3 regions of the Bacillus sp. CZDM1 genome follow, and region 1 is predicted to be linked to each of the others. Evidence: riboswitches for the same ligand, from Rfam matches in the RefSeq annotation. Region 1 holds a riboswitch; each other region holds the start of a gene.
What was found. A riboswitch is a leader RNA that binds a small molecule or an ion and turns the genes downstream of it on or off. The one in region 1 is predicted to bind S-adenosylmethionine.

Region 1 (6,191 bases):
CATTTGTTCAAGGGCTTGTCCCATATGGTCTTTCATTTGCAGCCGGTGCGATGTTGTTTATTATTTATAAAGAGTTAATCCCAGAAAGCCATGGTGATGGCAATGAGAGGGTCTCTACTTATGCTTTTATTACCGGTCTTTTAGTGATGGTTCTCATCATTGATATCTTCTAAGACTTTATTCAGGTGATTTCCTTAAACACATACCTTCGGCCAAATCATAATCATTTGATTAAAAGCAAGCTTTATTTCTTCATTTGGTCTTGAGAAATGCTGGGAAGCTTTTTGATACTCATTTATTAAGATATCAAGCTCCTGGCTGTATTTAATTGTTTCTTCACTTGTAAATCCTTGTGTATTCGCACAATTTATCATCATTGCACGTTTAATTTTTATTGCATTAAGCATCTCAGAAGGGCTATTACCTGACATATACAATTTCTCCACCTACTCCTACTCTTTTGCACTAAACCGCTAAAAAAATTGGTTACTTGATGAATTATGACAAGATTTAAGGCAAAAGTAAACACTTTCGCAAAAGTAGACAAAACAAGCATTTTACCCTATTTTTCGACAAAATTCATGTCTTTTTTTCTACTTTTACGACAATTTCCATACCTTTTTAGTGGAGTTTTAGTAAATATATTTACTAAAACTCCACTAAAAAACTGGCTGTCTAATCAGCCAGTTTAAATATATTATTAATGAATTTCTTCTTTCTCGTAGATTGGTACCCAGCCCTCTGTTGTAACAAAAATTCGAAGCGCTACTACTTTACGATCTTCTTCTAATGTAAAATAATGTCTTGTATTTTCAGGTACAGAAATTAAGTCTCCTGGATTTAGATGAACTTCGAAAAATTCTCCGTCTTTGCCTTGAATAACAAAAACTCCGTGGCCGCTCACAATAAAACGAACTTCATCGTCTGTATGGTGATGTTCATTTTTGAAGTTTGTTAGCAGTGTATCAAGATTTGGAGTATTATCAGATAATGAAATAACATCTTGAGCTTTGTACCCTCGGCGTGCTGAAATATCTGATATTTCTACTGAAAATACCTTTAGGATTTCTTCTTTCTCTTCATCACTCAAAAGATACTTCTCCACTAGTGATTGAGGAAGTTTTGTAATATCCCAATATTCATAAATAACCTCTTGTGACGCTAAAAAACTCGCTACTTCTTCTTTATTAAGAATTTGTTCTTCTCTACTTTGAAATGTAATGTATGCCATTATAAATCCATCCTCTCCTAAGAAATTTAAACTACTTTATTTAATTGGTATTGCTTATGTTCTAATAGTCGTAATTGATATTTAAATAAGAACTCAGAAGCTTCTAGAAATTTTTTTGCCTCGAAAGCATTTCTTCCCCAAACAGTTATTCCGTGATTACGAATTAATACAGCGCCTGAATCTTCATTGATATACTCCGAAAATGCATCTGCGAGGGTAGGAATATGAGCATAGTTTTTGATGATTGGAATCGTCAACACTGCGTCCTCTTCCCACATATTAAAAGCCTTAATCAGTTCCTGACCCTTAAATGTTACCTCCCCTTGGTTCCCATATAGCTCAGAAATCACGTTATTATCAATAGTGTGTACATGAAGACTACAGCCTGCATTCGTTCTTCGGTATATTTCGACGTGAAGCAGCGTTTCTGCAGATGGTCTCAAGTGTGTTTCTTCAACTGCATGCCCAAATTCATTAACCAGCAAAAAGTCCTCTTCTGTTCGTTTGCGTTTATCCTTACCACTTGCAGTTACCAGAAACTGTAGAGGATCATCACTAACCTTAATAGCAAGGTTACCGCTAGTTCCCATAAACCAATCCCGCTCAGCCAGTTCATCTTTTATGTCAGCTAACTCCAGCCATTTTTCCTTTATCATGATGTCCTCTGCACCTCAATTCGATTTTTAATTTCTTCTATACAGTCATGAAAAGTAGTAAATCCTTTATAATTTAAATCCCATTCAGAACATTTTTCTTCTAGGAGATCTCTAGCCAACACAAAATCAGCATGTTTAGCTGCTTCAAGATCGGTGACCGAGTCACCAATTACGATCGTAAAGCATTCTTCATCCTGGTTTATCTTCCGAATAATACTAGGTTTGCAGCAGCCGCATTCGTTTTGACAGTAAGAATCACAAGTATATGGCCAAAGTATTTTTATGTTTTCCCCTGAAAAGTCACTGTGGTTACAATAAATCCCTTCAAAAGGGCCGAACTTTTCAAGAATGGGATATACAAAGAAATCAATTCCACCGCTGACAACATAAAGGGGTATATCTTCGGTTCTAGCAAATTCAACAAATTCAGAAAACCCATCACGAATCTTAGCATTTTCGATCGCAAATTTTGTAATTTCATCTCTTTGGTTACTTGGTAATTCAGAGAATAATTTCCCTACACCCTCACTAATTGAAATTTTCTGCGATAAAATTTGGTCTTTAATTTCAACCCAATTAGCAGGTGCAAATTTTTTCATGATTGCGATGATATTATCACTTTCAGTAATCGTTCCATCAAAATCACAGTAAATGACTGGCCTCATCATTTATACTGACACCTCAGCATTTCCCCATAACTGCAGTGCAGTCTTTAGCTCAGGATACATTTCTGCCCCTTCCACTAATGTCTTTCCTTGAAGATTCACTTCAATAGCTTGTCGGAATGCTAAACCGCCGCCACGCGCACCATTAGGATGACCGTGAACTCCGCCTCCAGCGTTGATCACTGAGTCTATACCGAAATCCCGAATCAGGAGTGGTACCAACCCTGGATGTATTCCTGCAGAAGGGACAGGAAATGAATTTTTTATTGTATCTTTTTTTGTTAATTCTTCTGCAATTGATATTGCTGATGATTTCTCCAATGCCACAGTTCCATATGGTGATGGAAATAATGACAAGTCCGCACCAGCAAGCCGGAGCAGTTTACCTAATAACAAAGAATGTGAAAGACCATAAAACGCAGAGGATGTTAATGCACCACTTACAGCAGGATGAGCCATTAATGGTAAAGCAATTTGGTCGTCTTCACGCAGCTCCTGTAATACATCCAATCCATAAGCAAACACATTAAATAATAACAGGTCCGCTCCAAGCTCCTTCGCTTTCCTCGCTTTGTCCTTTAGCTGGGATGTTCGGCCTGTTAGGTTTACTGCGTACAAAGTACGATGTCCTGTTTGTTCATAGACTTCCTGTAATATTTTATTGCCTGCTGTTATTCTTTTTTCAAAAGGGGTTAATTCATTTTCAAAGAGAATTTCATCATCCTTAACAAAATCAACACCGCCTAGAGCCTGTTGCTTTAGCTGTTCAGTTAGGAAATTCAAGTCCTTACCAAGTACCCCTTTAAAGATGCTCATTAATAACGGACGATTATAAATACCGAGCTTTTCTCTTAATCCTCCAATACCAAATCTAGGACCAGGAAATTTATTTTTTAGTTCATCCTTAAACTGTAAGTCAAGTAATTTTATTTTTCCATCTAATGAAAGTTTTCCAAAAACAGTAGTCAGAATCGCAGGAATATCATCTGAAAAATTGATGGCTGGATAGGCAATATGTATGAGTGACTGTTCCTCTGTTAAACCTTCAGTCGACACCACCCTGCCTTTGTGCTTACGTAATTGACTCTGTTCTAGTTCTGGCAAGTTCGTCCATGAACCGACAGTCAAACCTAAAGCTATTTCCTCTGCTTTTTTTTCAAGATTTTTTTCACCGTGTACTAGGTATGTGGCAATTATTTCAGACAATTTTAATCTTCCTTTCTTCGAAAAACATAAAAAACCTCTTCGCAAAAGAAGAGGTTAGCATCGCAAACTAACATCTTCTCATCTTTCAGCCTTTTTGCTGCAAGATTTAGCACCGTGCTTAACATTGTGTTAAGTCGGTTGCCGGGCTTCATCGGGCTTTTCCCTCCGCCTGCTCTTGATAAGAAAACGATCGTATTATTTACTATTATCACGTTAATAAACTATATTTTGGATTATCCCAAGAATTATATTTTTTGTCAATCTATTTTTTAAAAATTTCCAACTTACTAATTCTTCTCACTGCTTCTTCTAAACGTTCCTCACTTGTGAGTAAACCGACTCGGACATAGCCTTCACCTAGTTCACCAAATGCAATCCCAGGTGCCACTGCAATATGTGCTTGTTCTAGCAGGATGTCAGCAAATTCAGTAGAGGTTAGTCCCTCAGGAACTTTTAGCCAAGCAAAAAACGATCCCTTTGGAGCCGTAACATCCCAGCCCAGCGAACAGAGCCCCTCAATCAAGACATTTCTTCTGCGCTCATAAAGATTATTTAAATCTCGAACACAATCCTGCGGACCTGTTAATGCTTCAGCGGCAGCTTCCTGAATACCGCCAAAAATACTGCAATAGAGATGGTCTTGAATAAGCTCAATCGCTGAAATAACACTGCTATTGCCTACAGCGAAGCCGACACGCCAGCCTGCCATGTTATAGGTTTTAGACAGAGTATATATTTCAATACCAACTTCTTTTGCCCCATCAATTTGTAAAAAGCTCAATGGCTTTTCCTCATCAAATCCTATTGCACCGTAAGCAAAATCATGAACAACACAAATATCATGCTGGTTTGCAAGATGAACAGTTTCCTCAAAGAACTCCTTAGTTGCTGCTGCCCCTGTTGGGTTGTTAGGATAATTAAGGAACATTAATTTTGCCTTTTCTATTGCCTCAGAAGGTAATTCACTAAAGTCAGGCAGAAAATTATTTGTTTCACGGAGAGGCATCGTTACCATTTCCGCCTTTGCCAGCGCTACCCCAGATAAGTAATCTGGATATCCTGGATCTGGTACAAGAATTGTATCACCAGGATTTAAAAGGCATTGTGGTATTTCCACCAATCCAGCCTTACCGCCAAACAAAATCGCCACTTCGTTATCAGGATTAAGGGTAACACCATACTCTCTTTGATAAAAGTCAGCTGCAGCCTGTTTTAAGTAGGTATGACCTTGAAAAGGAGAATACTTATGATTCACAGGATTAGCCGCTGCTTCCTGCATTTTTTTTACAATATGATTTGGAGTGGCCTGATCAGGGTTCCCTTGACCTAAATTAATAACATCATAGCCCTCTTCAATGTATTTCCCTACCTTTTTTACTAAAGAAGCAAAAAACTGCTTCGGAAGATTATTTAATATTTGCGATGTTGGAAATTGTTTCATCTTGTCACCTGCTTAATTTATTTCATTTTGTTGTTGAATTCTAGTCACAAATGATATAACTTTTAATACATCTTGTAAAGAAAAAATTCTAAAAAATTAAAATGAGGTGAATATTAGTGAAATTTAAAATATCTTGTTTGCAGATGGACATTGCCTTTGGTAATCCAACTGAAAACTATCAAAAGGCAGAAAGATTAATTAAAGAAGCAATGAAAGAAAATCCTGATATCATTGTTTTTCCAGAGCTGTGGACAACAGGCTATGATTTGACACGACTTGAAACGATCGCTGATAAGGGTGCAGCCAATACCATTGATTTTTTAAAAAAGGCAGCAATAAAATATCAGGTTCACTTTGTAGGCGGTTCTGTGGCAAATCAGGGTGAACAGGGAGTAAAGAATACCCTTCTTATCATCAATAATAAAGGGCACCTCGTCCATTCATATAGCAAACTACATCTTTTCAAATTGATGGACGAACATCTTTACCTCGAAGCTGGAGAGGAGATAGGGTTATTCGATTTGGATAATAGCACTTTTGGCGGAGTAATCTGTTATGATATTCGTTTTCCAGAGTGGATTCGTGCGCATACCTCTAAAGGAGCTGAAGCCCTTTTCGTTGTTGCAGAATGGCCTGCCCCCCGTTTAACGCATTGGAGGTCGCTGCTCATTGCCAGAGCAATTGAAAACCAATGTTTCGTTATTGCATGTAATCGCTCAGGCAATGATCCAAATAATGAATTTGCAGGTCATTCTATGATTATCGACCCATGGGGAGACGTAATAGCAGAAGCAGGAGCGACTGAGGAAATACTGTCTTCGGTAATTGAGTTAGATTTAGTTAAAGATATTCGTAAACAAATACCAATTTTTGAAGATAGAAGACCTGATTTGTACTAATCTAAAAAACCACTTCCTTATATAGAAAGTGGTTTTTCTATTTATTTAAAAAATGATTTATTGGTAACGTAATCTTAAATATTGTTCCCTTTC
Region 2 (6,191 bases), on a different contig from region 1:
CTGTTTCAACTAGGTTTAGTTCTCCTTCAAGTGCAGCCTGAATCATAGCTCTTGTGTAGGATAGCTTCATCCGGCTGCCGACTCCGTATTCCCCGCCAGTCCAGCCAGTATTCACTAAAAAGACATTAGCATTATGCTCAAGAATTTTTTCACCTAGCATTTCGGCATAACGTGTTGCAGGCAAAGGTAGAAATGGTGCACCAAAGCATGTTGAGAAGGTTGCTTCAGGTGATGTAACACCACGCTCTGTACCTGCTAATTTTGATGTATAGCCACTTAAGAAATGAAACATGGCTTGCTCTTTCGTTAATTTTGAGATTGGAGGCAGTACACCAAATGCATCGGCTGTTAAAAAGACAATGGTATTCGGATGGCCTGCAATACTTGGCTTCACAATATTATCAATCGCTTCAATCGGATAGGCTGCCCGTGTATTTTCAGTTAGTGTCGCATCGTCATAGTCTGCAATTCTAGTTTCCGGATTAAGCACAACATTTTCAAGTACAGAACCAAAACGGATGGCATCGAAGATTTGTGGTTCTTTTTCACGAGATAAATTAATGGTTTTTGCATAGCAGCCACCTTCAATATTGAAGACGCCGTTTGACGACCAACCATGCTCATCATCACCAATTAAGCGACGTTTAGGGTCTGCAGATAAGGTGGTTTTACCTGTCCCAGAAAGGCCAAAGAACAGAGCAACATCACCTTCAACACCAATATTTGACGAACAATGCATGGAGAAAATATTATTCTCAGGCAATAGGTAATTCATAATTGAAAAAATGGACTTTTTCATTTCACCTGCATATTCAGTTCCACCAATTAATATCGTACGTTTCTCAAAAGAGATGATAATAAAGGTTTCAGACTTTGTTCCATCAACGGCAGGATTTGCTTTGAAGTTTGGAGCAGAAATCACGTTGAAACCGGCTTTATGTGTCAGTAATTCTTCTGCATTTGGGCGGATAAACAATTGATGCGCAAATAGATTATGCCATGCAAATTCATTCACAACTTGAATTGGCAATTGTGTCTTTTTATCTGCACCCGCAAAACCTTTAAACACAAATATTTCTTCTTTTTCTTTTAAGTAGTCTAAAACTTTATGATAGAGGTTGTTAAAAACATCTTCCGAAATTGGCTGGTTTAATTGACCCCAATCGATTTTATCCTTTATAGATTCTTCCATTACAATAAATTTGTCTTGTGGAGATCGTCCTGTATATTTACCTGTAGATACACTAATGGCACCAGTAGAGGTTAATTTTCCTTCATTCCTTGATAAGACTTTTTCCACTAATTGAGGTACTGACAATTGAATGTGAACATTATTTTCTTCTAACAATTGACTTAATTCATTTGGAACATATACGGAATTCATCAGAGAAAACCCTTCCTTTTTTGTTTTTTAATATTCATTATATTTACGAATAGTATAACACATTGAACTGAATAGTCTATACTAATTAGAGAATTTAGGTTGTATTATTTACTATAATGTAGAAGTGGGAAAAATTCATATTTTTACCCTTAATTTGCTAAAAAAAATATTGACAATGTTCGACATGTTCAAGTATGATTTTAATTTGAACGGATACTCTCTTATCCTGAGCTGGTGGAGGGACAGGCCCTATGAAACCCAGCAACCTGCTTTATGAGAAATGGATCGCATATTCGATTCAATTCTCAAGTGCGAAGGTGCTAATCTGACGCAAGGCTTTGACCTTGAACGATAAGAGTGAAAGGCCCGGAACAACCTTTCCTCATGTGGTAAGGTTTTTTGTTTTGTATAAGACCTTTTATTTAATGTGCTAATAAAGGCTCTTTTCTTATACTTTGCTGCTATTGTAGATTGAGGCCCTTGTTGAGCAATGAATTGTTGCAAAAGAATTTTCATTGTAAGAAAAGAGCTGCAACCTTAATCTCAAGCACAAAAATAAATTGTTCCGCGTTAAAATCGGATTTAGGATTTTAACAACAATTTTATGAAAACAGCCTTAATAAAAATCCTTTGTTTATTTCATACTAAGGGAATGAGTACCGTATCAATAATGTCAGTGGTTCAAGAAGTATTCCTGTAACCTTCATGTGAACCTTGATTTATCTCATAATATAGGAGGAAATCAGATGTCAAGAAACGCACGTTTGTTCACTTCTGAATCAGTAACGGAAGGTCATCCAGATAAAATCTGTGACCAAATTTCTGATTCGATTTTAGATGCAATTTTAGCAAAGGATGCAAATGCTCGGGTTGCTTGTGAAACTTCTGTAACAACTGGTTTAGTTTTAGTTGCAGGGGAAATTACTACATCTACTTACGTTGATATTCCAAAAATCGTTCGTGAAACGGTGAAGGGTATCGGGTACGATCGTGCTAAATATGGTTTTGATTCCGAGACCTGTGCAGTATTAACCTCAATCGGTGAACAAAGTCCTGACATCGCAATGGGTGTTGATCAGGCACTTGAGGCACGTGAAGGACTAATGTCTGATGAAGAAATTGAAGCAATTGGAGCAGGGGACCAAGGCTTAATGTTTGGTTTTGCTTGTAATGAAACAAATGAGCTTATGCCTCTTCCAATCTCTCTTGCACATAAGCTTGCTCGTAAGTTAACAGAGGTAAGAAAAGATAAAGTTCTTGAATACCTTCGTCCCGATGGAAAAACTCAAGTAACCGTTGAGTATGATGAAAATGATAAGCCTGTTCGAATTGATACGATTGTCATTTCAACTCAGCATAATCCAGAGGTAACATTGGAGCAAATCCAACGTAACTTGAAGGAATATGTTATTAATCCAGTGGTACCAAAGGAATTAATCGATGAAAATACAAAATACTTTATCAACCCAACAGGACGTTTCGTTATTGGCGGACCTCAAGGGGATGCTGGGTTAACAGGACGTAAAATCATTGTTGATACATATGGCGGATATGCTCGTCATGGCGGAGGTGCTTTCTCCGGTAAGGATCCTACAAAGGTTGACCGTTCTGCGGCCTATGCAGCACGTTATGTTGCGAAGAATATTGTAGCAGCAGGACTTGCTGATAAAGTTGAAGTACAGCTTGCCTATGCAATTGGTGTAGCAAGACCCGTTTCAATTGCTGTTGATACATTTGGTACTGGCAAAGTGAGCGAAGATGTATTAGTTGAACTGGTAGGTTCAAACTTTGACCTTCGTCCTGCTGGAATCATTAAAATGTTGGATCTTCGCCGCCCAATCTATAAACAAACAGCTGCATATGGTCATTTTGGCCGTACTGATGTTGATCTTCCTTGGGAGCGTACAGACAAAGCAGACACTTTGCGTCAACAAGCAAATATTTAACCAAAATACAGGGGAGTTGCATTTTACATGTAACTCTCTTTTTCATTTAGTCGTCTAAGTTTAGGGCAATGTGTTTATGTAAAAACTGTTTATACCTGAATTTTCCTACCTTTCACACTGCCATTTTTCAAATAATAGTGGTAGGATAAGAGAGTATGTTTTTTAGATTGGATATTTAGATTGGAGTAGGTGACGTACATAATGTGTGGTTTTATTGGTTGTGTACACGACAAGGAACAAAACTATCGTGATGAACAAAAACAACAATTCAAAAATATGAACGATATTATTACCCATCGTGGACCTGATGATGATGGCTTTTTTTATGATGATCATATTCAATTTGGCTTTCGCCGTTTAAGTATTATTGATATTGAATGTGGACATCAGCCATTAACATATGAAAATGAGCGTTATTGGATTATTTTTAACGGTGAGGTTTACAACTACGTAGAACTTCGTGAAGAATTGCTCAAAGAGGGCTTACAGTTTGCCACAAATTCAGATACAGAAGTCATTATTGCTCTATACAGCCATTTGAAAGAAAAGGCGGTAGAAAAATTACGCGGGATGTTTGCCTTTACGATTTGGGATAAACAAGAACAGACACTATTTGGTGCCAGAGACCCATTTGGGATTAAACCATACTTTTATTTTGTGGATGAAGAGAGAACTTTCTTTGCTTCTGAGAAAAAGAGTATCCTTTTAGCCCTTGAAAATGATGTTTTAGACTATGATTCACTTCAGCACTATTTGACTTATCAGTTTGTCCCTGAGCCTAATACGATGTCTAAAGGTATTCATAAGTTGGAGCCAGGACATTATTTTACGAAAAAGATTGGCTCGCCAATGGAGATCAAGAGGTATTGGAAAGCGCATTTTAACCCGATCCAAAAATCAGAGTCAGATTTTATTAAAGAAATACAAGATGTGTTAATAGATTCAGTAAAAATGCATATGAGAAGTGATGTTCCGGTCGGTTCTTTTCTTTCAGGCGGAATAGATTCTTCGATTATTGCATCCATTGCGAAACAATTTCACCCAGCTATTAAGACGTTTTCTGTTGGTTTCGAGTACCAGGGATTCAGTGAAATCGATGTAGCAAAGGAAACAGCAGAAAAGTTGGGTGTAGAAAATATCAGCTATGTGATAACACCACAGGAATACATGAATGAACTTCCGAAAATCATGTGGCATATGGATGATCCCCTTGCTGACCCTGCCTGCATCCCGCTTTACTTTGTTGCGCGTGAAGCAAGGAAGCATGTAACCGTCGTTCTTTCTGGTGAAGGGGCTGATGAATTGTTTGGCGGCTACAATATTTACCGGGAGCCGCAGGATTTAGATATGTTTAATAAAATCCCAAGAGTAGGAAAAGTATTGTTAAAAAGGATTGCGAACATGATGCCTGAGGGAATGAAGGGTAAAAGCTTTATTGAACGCGGTGTAACTCCTATGGAGGAACGCTATATTGGCAATGCGAAAATGTTCACTGAGGAAGAAAAGAGAGAATTGCTTTCCGTCTATCGTGAAGGCTTACATTACACAGATATCACTAAACCACTTTATACAGAATCAAGGGGCTATGATCCTGTTGACACCATGCAATACATTGATATTCATACTTGGATGCGCGGGGATATTCTTTTGAAGGCTGATAAAATGACGATGGCGCATTCATTAGAGCTTCGTGTTCCATTTTTGGATAAAGTAGTGTTTGATACAGCGTCCAAAATACCAACAAGCTTGAAAACGGCTAATGGTACGACAAAGTATATCTTGCGAAAAGCTGCTGAAGGAATTGTCCCTGAGCATGTATTAAACCGTAAGAAACTTGGTTTCCCAGTGCCAATTCGCCATTGGCTGAAGAATGAAATGAATGAGTGGGCAAAAACAATTATTCGCGAAAGCAGCACAGAGCATTTAATCAATAAATCTTATGTTTTAAAACTTCTTGAGGATCATTGCCAAGGAAAAGCTGATAACAGCCGTAAAATCTGGACCGTTCTTATTTTTATGATTTGGCATCAAGTATATGTAGAAGGCAAGTATTCCTTTTCAGGACAAAAAGAACTGCTGACAATGAAACATTAAGATAATAAGAAAGCACCCATAAAAAATTTATGGGTGCTTTTCTATACTATTATTTTTGTAATGACTTATAATATTGAGCTTTTTCTGCATATTCTGTATAAATCCTGTTCATTTCACTAATGTCATGTTCATTTAATTCTCTAATAACTTTTGCAGGTCTGCCAAATGCTAATGTATTAGGAGGGATTTTTTTACCTTGCGGCACGAGACTGCCTGCACCTATAAAGGCTCCTTCTCCGATTTCGGCCTGATCTAGAATAATCGAACCCATCCCGATTAAAGCCTTTTTACGAATAATGCAGCTATGGAGAATAACCTGATGTCCAACCGTTACTTCATCCTCTAAAATCAATGGATTATTCGGGCTTTGGTGCAATACAGAGTTGTCTTGAATATTTACTTTTTTCCCAATAACAGTAGGTGCGACATCTCCTCGAATGACGGAGTTAAACCAGACGCTCGATTCCTCGCCTATTTCAACATCACCTGTAATAGTAGTAAAATCTGCAAGGAATGCAGAATCTGCAATTTTTGGATACTTTCCTTTGTAGGGATAGATCATATTCGTCGCTCCTTTTTGACTGAAATACATATTCAATTTAATATTATACTAAATAGAATATTTTTCTAGGGGGAAAAACTATGTGGAAGTGGGAAGCAGAAGGGGAAGCGAAGGCTGTGATTGTGATGGTTCATGGTGCAATGGAACATCATCGACGTTACGGCTGGCTCATTGAAATGTGGCGCAGGTCCGGATTTCATGTCAT
Region 3 (6,191 bases), on a different contig from region 1:
TTAGCAGATTCAAGCGTTGACAGATAGTTTTCTACATAAGTTACCGAACTATTATCGTCTGCAACAACAATAACATGATTAAAAAGGTTCGCCTCAGCATGATCATGTAAATAAATAGAATGGATTGGTTCTTTGATTTCAACATTTTTAGGAATGTATAAGAATGCTCCACCATTAATTAGTGCTGCGTGGAAGGCAATCAGGCGATGTTCGTTTGTTTTAACAGCTTCTGTTAACAAGTATTTTTGCACAAGCTCGCTATGTTCACGAAGTGCAGTAAAGATATCTGTGAAAATAACACCTTGCGCTTTTAATTCTTCTGACAAAGAAATATACGCAGGTGTTTGATTCCGCTGAATATATAAGTTCTTAGCCGAAGCCTCATCACCTATTAATGCTTTTACTTCTTCTGGAAGCCCAGCAAGTGTTGTGAAAGCTTCACTTTTTACAGTATGATTATCAAATTGAGTGAAATTCCACTTATCAATTTTTGTTTTATCTGGTCTTGGCATTGGAAGGGTTTCGCTTAACTCAAATGCATTAACACGAAATTCCTCCATCCAAGCGGGCTCGTTCATTTCTTTTGAAAAAGAACGAACAAAATCTTTATCAAATGATAAATTCGTTTCTGTTGTCATGATTATCCTCCTAACGCAAACTCTTACGCTTCTTGCCCAACTGTTTCATCTTCGATTCCGAGCTCTTGCTTGATCCAGTCATATCCTTCTGCTTCTAAGCGTTGTGCTAGTTCTGGTCCGCCTGATTTCACAATACGTCCCTGCATCATAACGTGCACATAGTCAGGAGTGATATAATTTAAAAGTCGTTGATAGTGAGTAATAACTAAACAGCCAAATTCTTCTCCACGCATTTGATTGATTCCTTTTGAAACAACCTTAAGGGCATCAATATCTAATCCTGAGTCAATTTCGTCTAAAATGGCGATTTTTGGCTCAAGCATCATTAATTGAAGAATTTCATTACGCTTCTTCTCTCCACCTGAAAATCCTTCATTTAAATAGCGTTGTGCCATATCAAGATCCATTTCAAGGAATTCCATCTGCTTATCCATTTTGCGAATAAATTTCATTAGTGAAATTTCATTTCCTTCGCCAAGACGGCTGTTAAGAGCAGAACGTAAGAAATCCGCATTTGTAACCCCGTTAATTTCACTTGGATATTGCATTGCTAAAAATAGACCGGCACGAGCTCGCTCGTCTACTTCCATTTCAAGAACGTTTTGATCGTCTAGAGTAATATTTCCGCTCGTTACTTCATATTTTGGATGACCCATAATAGCAGAAGATAAAGTAGATTTACCCGTACCATTTGGTCCCATGATTGCGTGAATTTCTCCACCTTTTATTTCAAGGTTTACACCTTTTAAAATTTCTTTTCCATCAATTTCTACATGTAAATCTTTGATCGTTAATGTTGATCCAGCCATATATATACCTCCGCAAAGATAATTTTGTATCTTGTAGCCTCTGACGCCGGCCGCAAAATTCTATTCTCACTTTATTCTCATTACAATCTTATAACAAATCGAATGTGTTAGCAACTTATAAACAGTATTAACTTTCATGAAAAGATAAAGAAATTTATTTTCACTAAACACAAACCAAATGAGAATGAATAAGTAGACAAGATGTGTCTGTACTATAATAAATTCAGAATTTTAAAACATGTGACCGCTTTATGTATTCACATACGAATAAAATCATAACGTATTTATCTCTATTTTGCCAAGACTTCCTCATTATTATTTCCTACCTATTTTTACCTATTTTATTGGTTTCATGTAAGCAAAATAAAAATAGAAGAAAGCCAGTAAGTTCTCCTTAACTGGCTTTTGTGACTTTCTTCAATATTATTTCTTATTCAGATACCGTTACCGCACCTTGGTATTTTTCAAGAATGAAATCTTGGATTTCCTTTGAGCGAAGGACTTCAACAAGAGCCTTGATTTCTTCTCGGTCTTTATCCTCTGAACGGACAACTACTAGGTTTGCAGGAACAACATCATCACCTTCAAATGCAATTCCATACTTTCCAATGTCAACATTGCCTTCTAATGCGTAGTTCGTATTAATAACCACCGCATCCCCTTCACCACTTTCGAATGAAGTAGCTAATAATTTTGCTTCAATTAATGTTGAGAAATCAAGATTCTTTGGATTTTCAACAATATCCTCAACTCTTGCATTTTCGCCAACGCCTTCTTTAAGCTTAATTAAACCTTCTTTTTCAAAAATCGGTAAAATTCGTCCATGGTCACTTAGTGAGTCACTCATAATAATTTTTGCACCATTTGGAAGGTCTTTCAAACTTTTATATTCTTTAGAATATATGCCAATAGGTTCTTTATGAATTTCACCAACACTCACAAAGTCAAAATCCTTATTTTCCTCCATTTGCAAGGCTAAATACCCTGGTGTTTGGAAATAGTTTGCATCAAGGTCTTTATCTCTTAACGTTACGTTTGGAAGAATATAGTCTTGAAAAACCTGTACTTCTAAATCAATACCTTTTTCCTTTAATAAGGGTTTTGCCGCGTCTAGCACTTCCGCATGTGGTACAGCAGATGCACCAACAACTAATTTCTTGTTACCAGCTGAATCTGATGAATCGTCTTTTTCACCACCGCAAGCTGTTAATGCGATTGTTAAAATTGCTAATACTATAAAACTAATTATTTTTTTCATCTTCTTACACTCCTCCAGTTATCGTTTATCTGTTTTCTTTGTAAAATAATCTCCAATAAATTGGATAATAAATACCAAAATTAATATCGCAACCGTTGCAACTAGCGTAACAATTGGTCTGTTGCGCTGAAAACCTTCTAGATATGCGAAATGTCCAAGTCCGCCAGCACCAATGACCCCGGCCATTGCAGTAAAGCCAACTAGCGAAATAGCTGTGACTGTAATCCCTGAAATTAATGCCGGCAATGATTCTGGTATTAGGACTTTAAATATGAGATGACCATGTGTTGCACCCATCGATTGTGATGCCTCAATAACACCTTTATCGATTTCCCTAAGAGCGATTTCTACCATACGTGCATAAAAAGGAGCTGCACCAATAATTAGCGCCGGCAGGGCCGCGTTTGCACCGAGGATAGTATCAAGTAAAAATTTTGTAAACGGAATTAATAAAATGATTAAGATAATAAACGGGATGGATCTGAAAATATTTACAAAGCTTCCAATGATGACATTTATAGTCCGATTCGCCCATAAATTCCCTTCCGCCGTTAAAAATAATAGCAAGCCGAGAAGCAACCCTAAGACAAATGTGGCAAACACTGAAATGGAAGTCATATAAATGGTTTCACCTGTTGCAGCTAATAAATTTTCCCATTTTACTATTTCCATAAAGTTAGCCATTACTGATCACCTCCACTCCGATTTGCTGAGAATGAATATAATCAATGGCTTTCTGTATTTCGTTCGCTTGTCCATCCAAATGGATAAATAATGTTCCATATGATCCGTTTTGCGTGTGCGAAATTTTCCCTTGAAGAATATTTACAATGACATCATAATCTCGGACGATATTTGTGATTAGTGGCTGTTCTGTTGATTCCCCAACGAACGAAAGCTGGACCACTTTTCCTTGTGGAAAAAGTTCAAGTAGGTGTTCAATTGTTTCTCTGGTTTCTTCAGGTTCAGTAACCTGTTGGACAAATCGTTTCGTAATTGGCTGCTGCGGATGTTTAAACACATCCAAAACAGAACCGAGTTCGACGATTTTCCCACTTTCCATCACCGCAACCCGGTGGCAGATTTTTCGAATGACATGCATTTCATGTGTAATTAAGACAATCGTTAAACCAAGACGTTTATTGATATCTACTAACAATTCCAAAATGGAATCTGTTGTTTGCGGATCAAGAGCTGATGTTGCTTCATCACAAAGCAGTACTTTAGGATTATTGGCAAGTGCCCTGGCAATACCAACCCGTTGCTTTTGTCCACCACTAAGCTGTGATGGATACGCATTTTCTCTTCCCTCCAGGCCAACTAGCTTAACTAGCTCCGCGACCTTTTTCTTTCTTTGCGGTCCATTTACTCCAGCGATTTCTAAAGGAAAAGCAATATTCTCACTAACTGTCCTTGACCAAAGCAGATTAAAATGCTGAAAGATCATACTAATTTCCTGACGTGCTTTTCTGAGCTGGCTGCCTCTAATTTTTGATATAACCCGACCAGCAACCGTAACAGAACCCGCTGTTGGAAGCTCTAGTCCATTAAGCATTCGTATTAAGGTACTTTTACCAGCACCGCTATATCCGATTACACCAAAAATTTCTCCTTCTTTTATCTCTAAGTTCACATCATCGACTGCTTTAAGCTGTCCCTGTTTAGAAGGGAACACTTTTTGGACATCTTTTATAGAAATCATTCCATCACCTACTTTTATCCAATTAAAAATGAATTGCAAAAACTTCAACCAGATTGTACTTCTTAAATATAGGGTTTGATTGTTTTCGTAAAAACATTCTTATAGTAGAAAAATAAAAAACCTTTCTGCATTGGGCAGAAAGGCATCATAAATAAAAACCTTTCTCCCATCTTCCAAAGCAATCGCTTTGTGTGAATTGGCACCATTTCAATATAAATATTGACGGTTGCCGGGCTTCATCGGGCACATCCCTCCACCTCTCTTGATAAGAGCTATAGCATTCTATATTTAATTATTACGTTCACGAATTTAAGCAATCATTTTGGTACGAAAGTAATCTTATCACGGATAAAAAGTAGTGTCAAACAAATTTTCTTCATATTTTGAATAAACATTAATCTTACTTTATGCTTTTGCTTTGATGGAAGAAACACCTGTGGCAGCCTCAATCGCTGATTCTAGATCTTCGATCAGGTCCTCCACATTTTCGATGCCAATGGAAAGTCGAATTAAATCCTCCGAAACACCCGCTGACTTTAGTCCTTCTGCATCTAGCTGCTGGTGAGTGGTGCTGGCAGGATGGATAATTAAGCTTTTTGCATCGCCAACATTCGCTACATGGGCAAAAAGTGTAATACAATCAATTAATTTTGCTCCTGCATCTCTTCCACCTTTTATACCAAAAACAATCATAGATCCTGCACCCTTAGGTAAATACTTACTTGCCAATTCATAATCAGGATGTGAAGTGTGACCAGGGTAAGATACCCACTCTACTGCAGGATGCTTTACTAAATAATTCACTACTTCCTTGGTATTAGCAACATGTTCCTTCATTCTGACATGCAGGGTTTCAAGACCGAGCGTGAATTGAAACGCGTTTTGTGGACTTAATGCAGGTCCTAAATCACGTAATAACTGAACACGTGCTTTAATAATATAGGCAACAGCACCTAATGCTTCTGCATATACAAGATCATGATAACTCGGGTCAGGAGTAGTAAAACCAGGGAATTTTGGTGAATTCCAATCAAACTTTCCTCCATCTACAATAACTCCGCCTGTTGAAGTGCCATTCCCTAAAAGCCATTTCGTCGCTGAATGAATTACAACATCTGCGCCATATTCTATCGGTCTGCATAGGTATGGTGTAGCAAAGGTATTATCAATAATTAATGGAACTCCTGCTTCATGAGCAATTTCTGCTACTTTTTCAATATCAAGAATTCTTAAAGATGGATTACCAATCGTTTCAGCAAATACAGCTTTTGTTTTATCATTGATTGCTGCGCGGAAGTTTTCCGGATTTTCCGGGTCAACAAACTTAACCTTGATTCCATATTTAGGAAGTGTAACAGCAAATAAATTGTATGTTCCACCATATAAATTGGATGCAGAAACGATTTCATCACCCGCTTCAGCAATATTTAGGATGGCCAAGGTAATCGCAGCCATTCCGCTCGCAACCGCTAGCGCCCCTACTCCACCTTCCAACAGAGCAACTCTTTCTTCGAAAACAGTTGTTGTCGGATTATGGATTCGAGTATATATGTATCCAGTTTCTTTCAATGCAAAAAGATTTGCTGCATGTTCCGTATTTTTAAATTGGTAGGCATTATTTTGGTAAATCGGTACGGCCCGTGCTCCTGTTACTGGGTCTGGTGCCAATCCGCCGTGAACACTCAAAGTTTCAAAACGATAATTTTTTTGATTTTCCCCCATACTAACACTCCTCCATTTTTTTTAATACTGAAACTTAAAACCCCCTCTTTAAGAAGAGGGGG

Region 2: it holds a riboswitch for S-adenosylmethionine, as region 1 does, so the genes downstream of both, metK (methionine adenosyltransferase) here and mtnW (2,3-diketo-5-methylthiopentyl-1-phosphate enolase) in region 1, are expected to answer to the same signal.
Region 3: it holds a riboswitch for S-adenosylmethionine, as region 1 does, so the genes downstream of both, ACY3XC_RS13775 (methionine ABC transporter ATP-binding protein) here and mtnW (2,3-diketo-5-methylthiopentyl-1-phosphate enolase) in region 1, are expected to answer to the same signal.

The regions. Positions count from the first base shown of each region.
Region 1 is NZ_JBUESO010000003.1:70,197-76,387, reverse strand. It holds gene ACY3XC_RS08040 (ZIP family metal transporter) at 1-173, shown strand, start outside; gene ACY3XC_RS08035 (aspartyl-phosphate phosphatase Spo0E family protein) at 195-431, opposite strand; gene ACY3XC_RS08030 (1,2-dihydroxy-3-keto-5-methylthiopentene dioxygenase) at 701-1,231, opposite strand; gene ACY3XC_RS08025 (methylthioribulose 1-phosphate dehydratase) at 1,258-1,887, opposite strand; gene ACY3XC_RS08020 (2-hydroxy-3-keto-5-methylthiopentenyl-1-phosphate phosphatase) at 1,884-2,555, opposite strand; gene mtnW (2,3-diketo-5-methylthiopentyl-1-phosphate enolase) at 2,556-3,758, opposite strand; SAM riboswitch class I at 3,834-3,943, opposite strand; gene ACY3XC_RS08010 (aminotransferase class I/II-fold pyridoxal phosphate-dependent enzyme) at 4,021-5,199, opposite strand; gene ACY3XC_RS08005 (carbon-nitrogen family hydrolase) at 5,316-6,098, shown strand; gene ACY3XC_RS08000 (ATP-binding protein) at 6,136-6,191, opposite strand, start outside.
Region 2 is NZ_JBUESO010000018.1:27,150-33,340, forward strand. It holds gene pckA (phosphoenolpyruvate carboxykinase (ATP)) at 1-1,384, opposite strand, end outside; SAM riboswitch class I at 1,603-1,742, shown strand; gene metK (methionine adenosyltransferase) at 2,131-3,330, shown strand; gene asnB (asparagine synthase (glutamine-hydrolyzing)) at 3,532-5,424, shown strand; gene ACY3XC_RS25655 (gamma carbonic anhydrase) at 5,474-5,986, opposite strand; gene ACY3XC_RS25660 (alpha/beta hydrolase) at 6,067-6,191, shown strand, end outside.
Region 3 is NZ_JBUESO010000005.1:228,523-234,713, reverse strand. It holds gene sufD (Fe-S cluster assembly protein SufD) at 1-638, opposite strand, end outside; gene sufC (Fe-S cluster assembly ATPase SufC) at 662-1,447, opposite strand; gene ACY3XC_RS13785 (MetQ/NlpA family ABC transporter substrate-binding protein) at 1,878-2,705, opposite strand; gene ACY3XC_RS13780 (methionine ABC transporter permease) at 2,724-3,389, opposite strand; gene ACY3XC_RS13775 (methionine ABC transporter ATP-binding protein) at 3,382-4,407, opposite strand; SAM riboswitch class I at 4,571-4,679, opposite strand; gene ACY3XC_RS13770 (O-acetylhomoserine aminocarboxypropyltransferase/cysteine synthase family protein) at 4,813-6,129, opposite strand.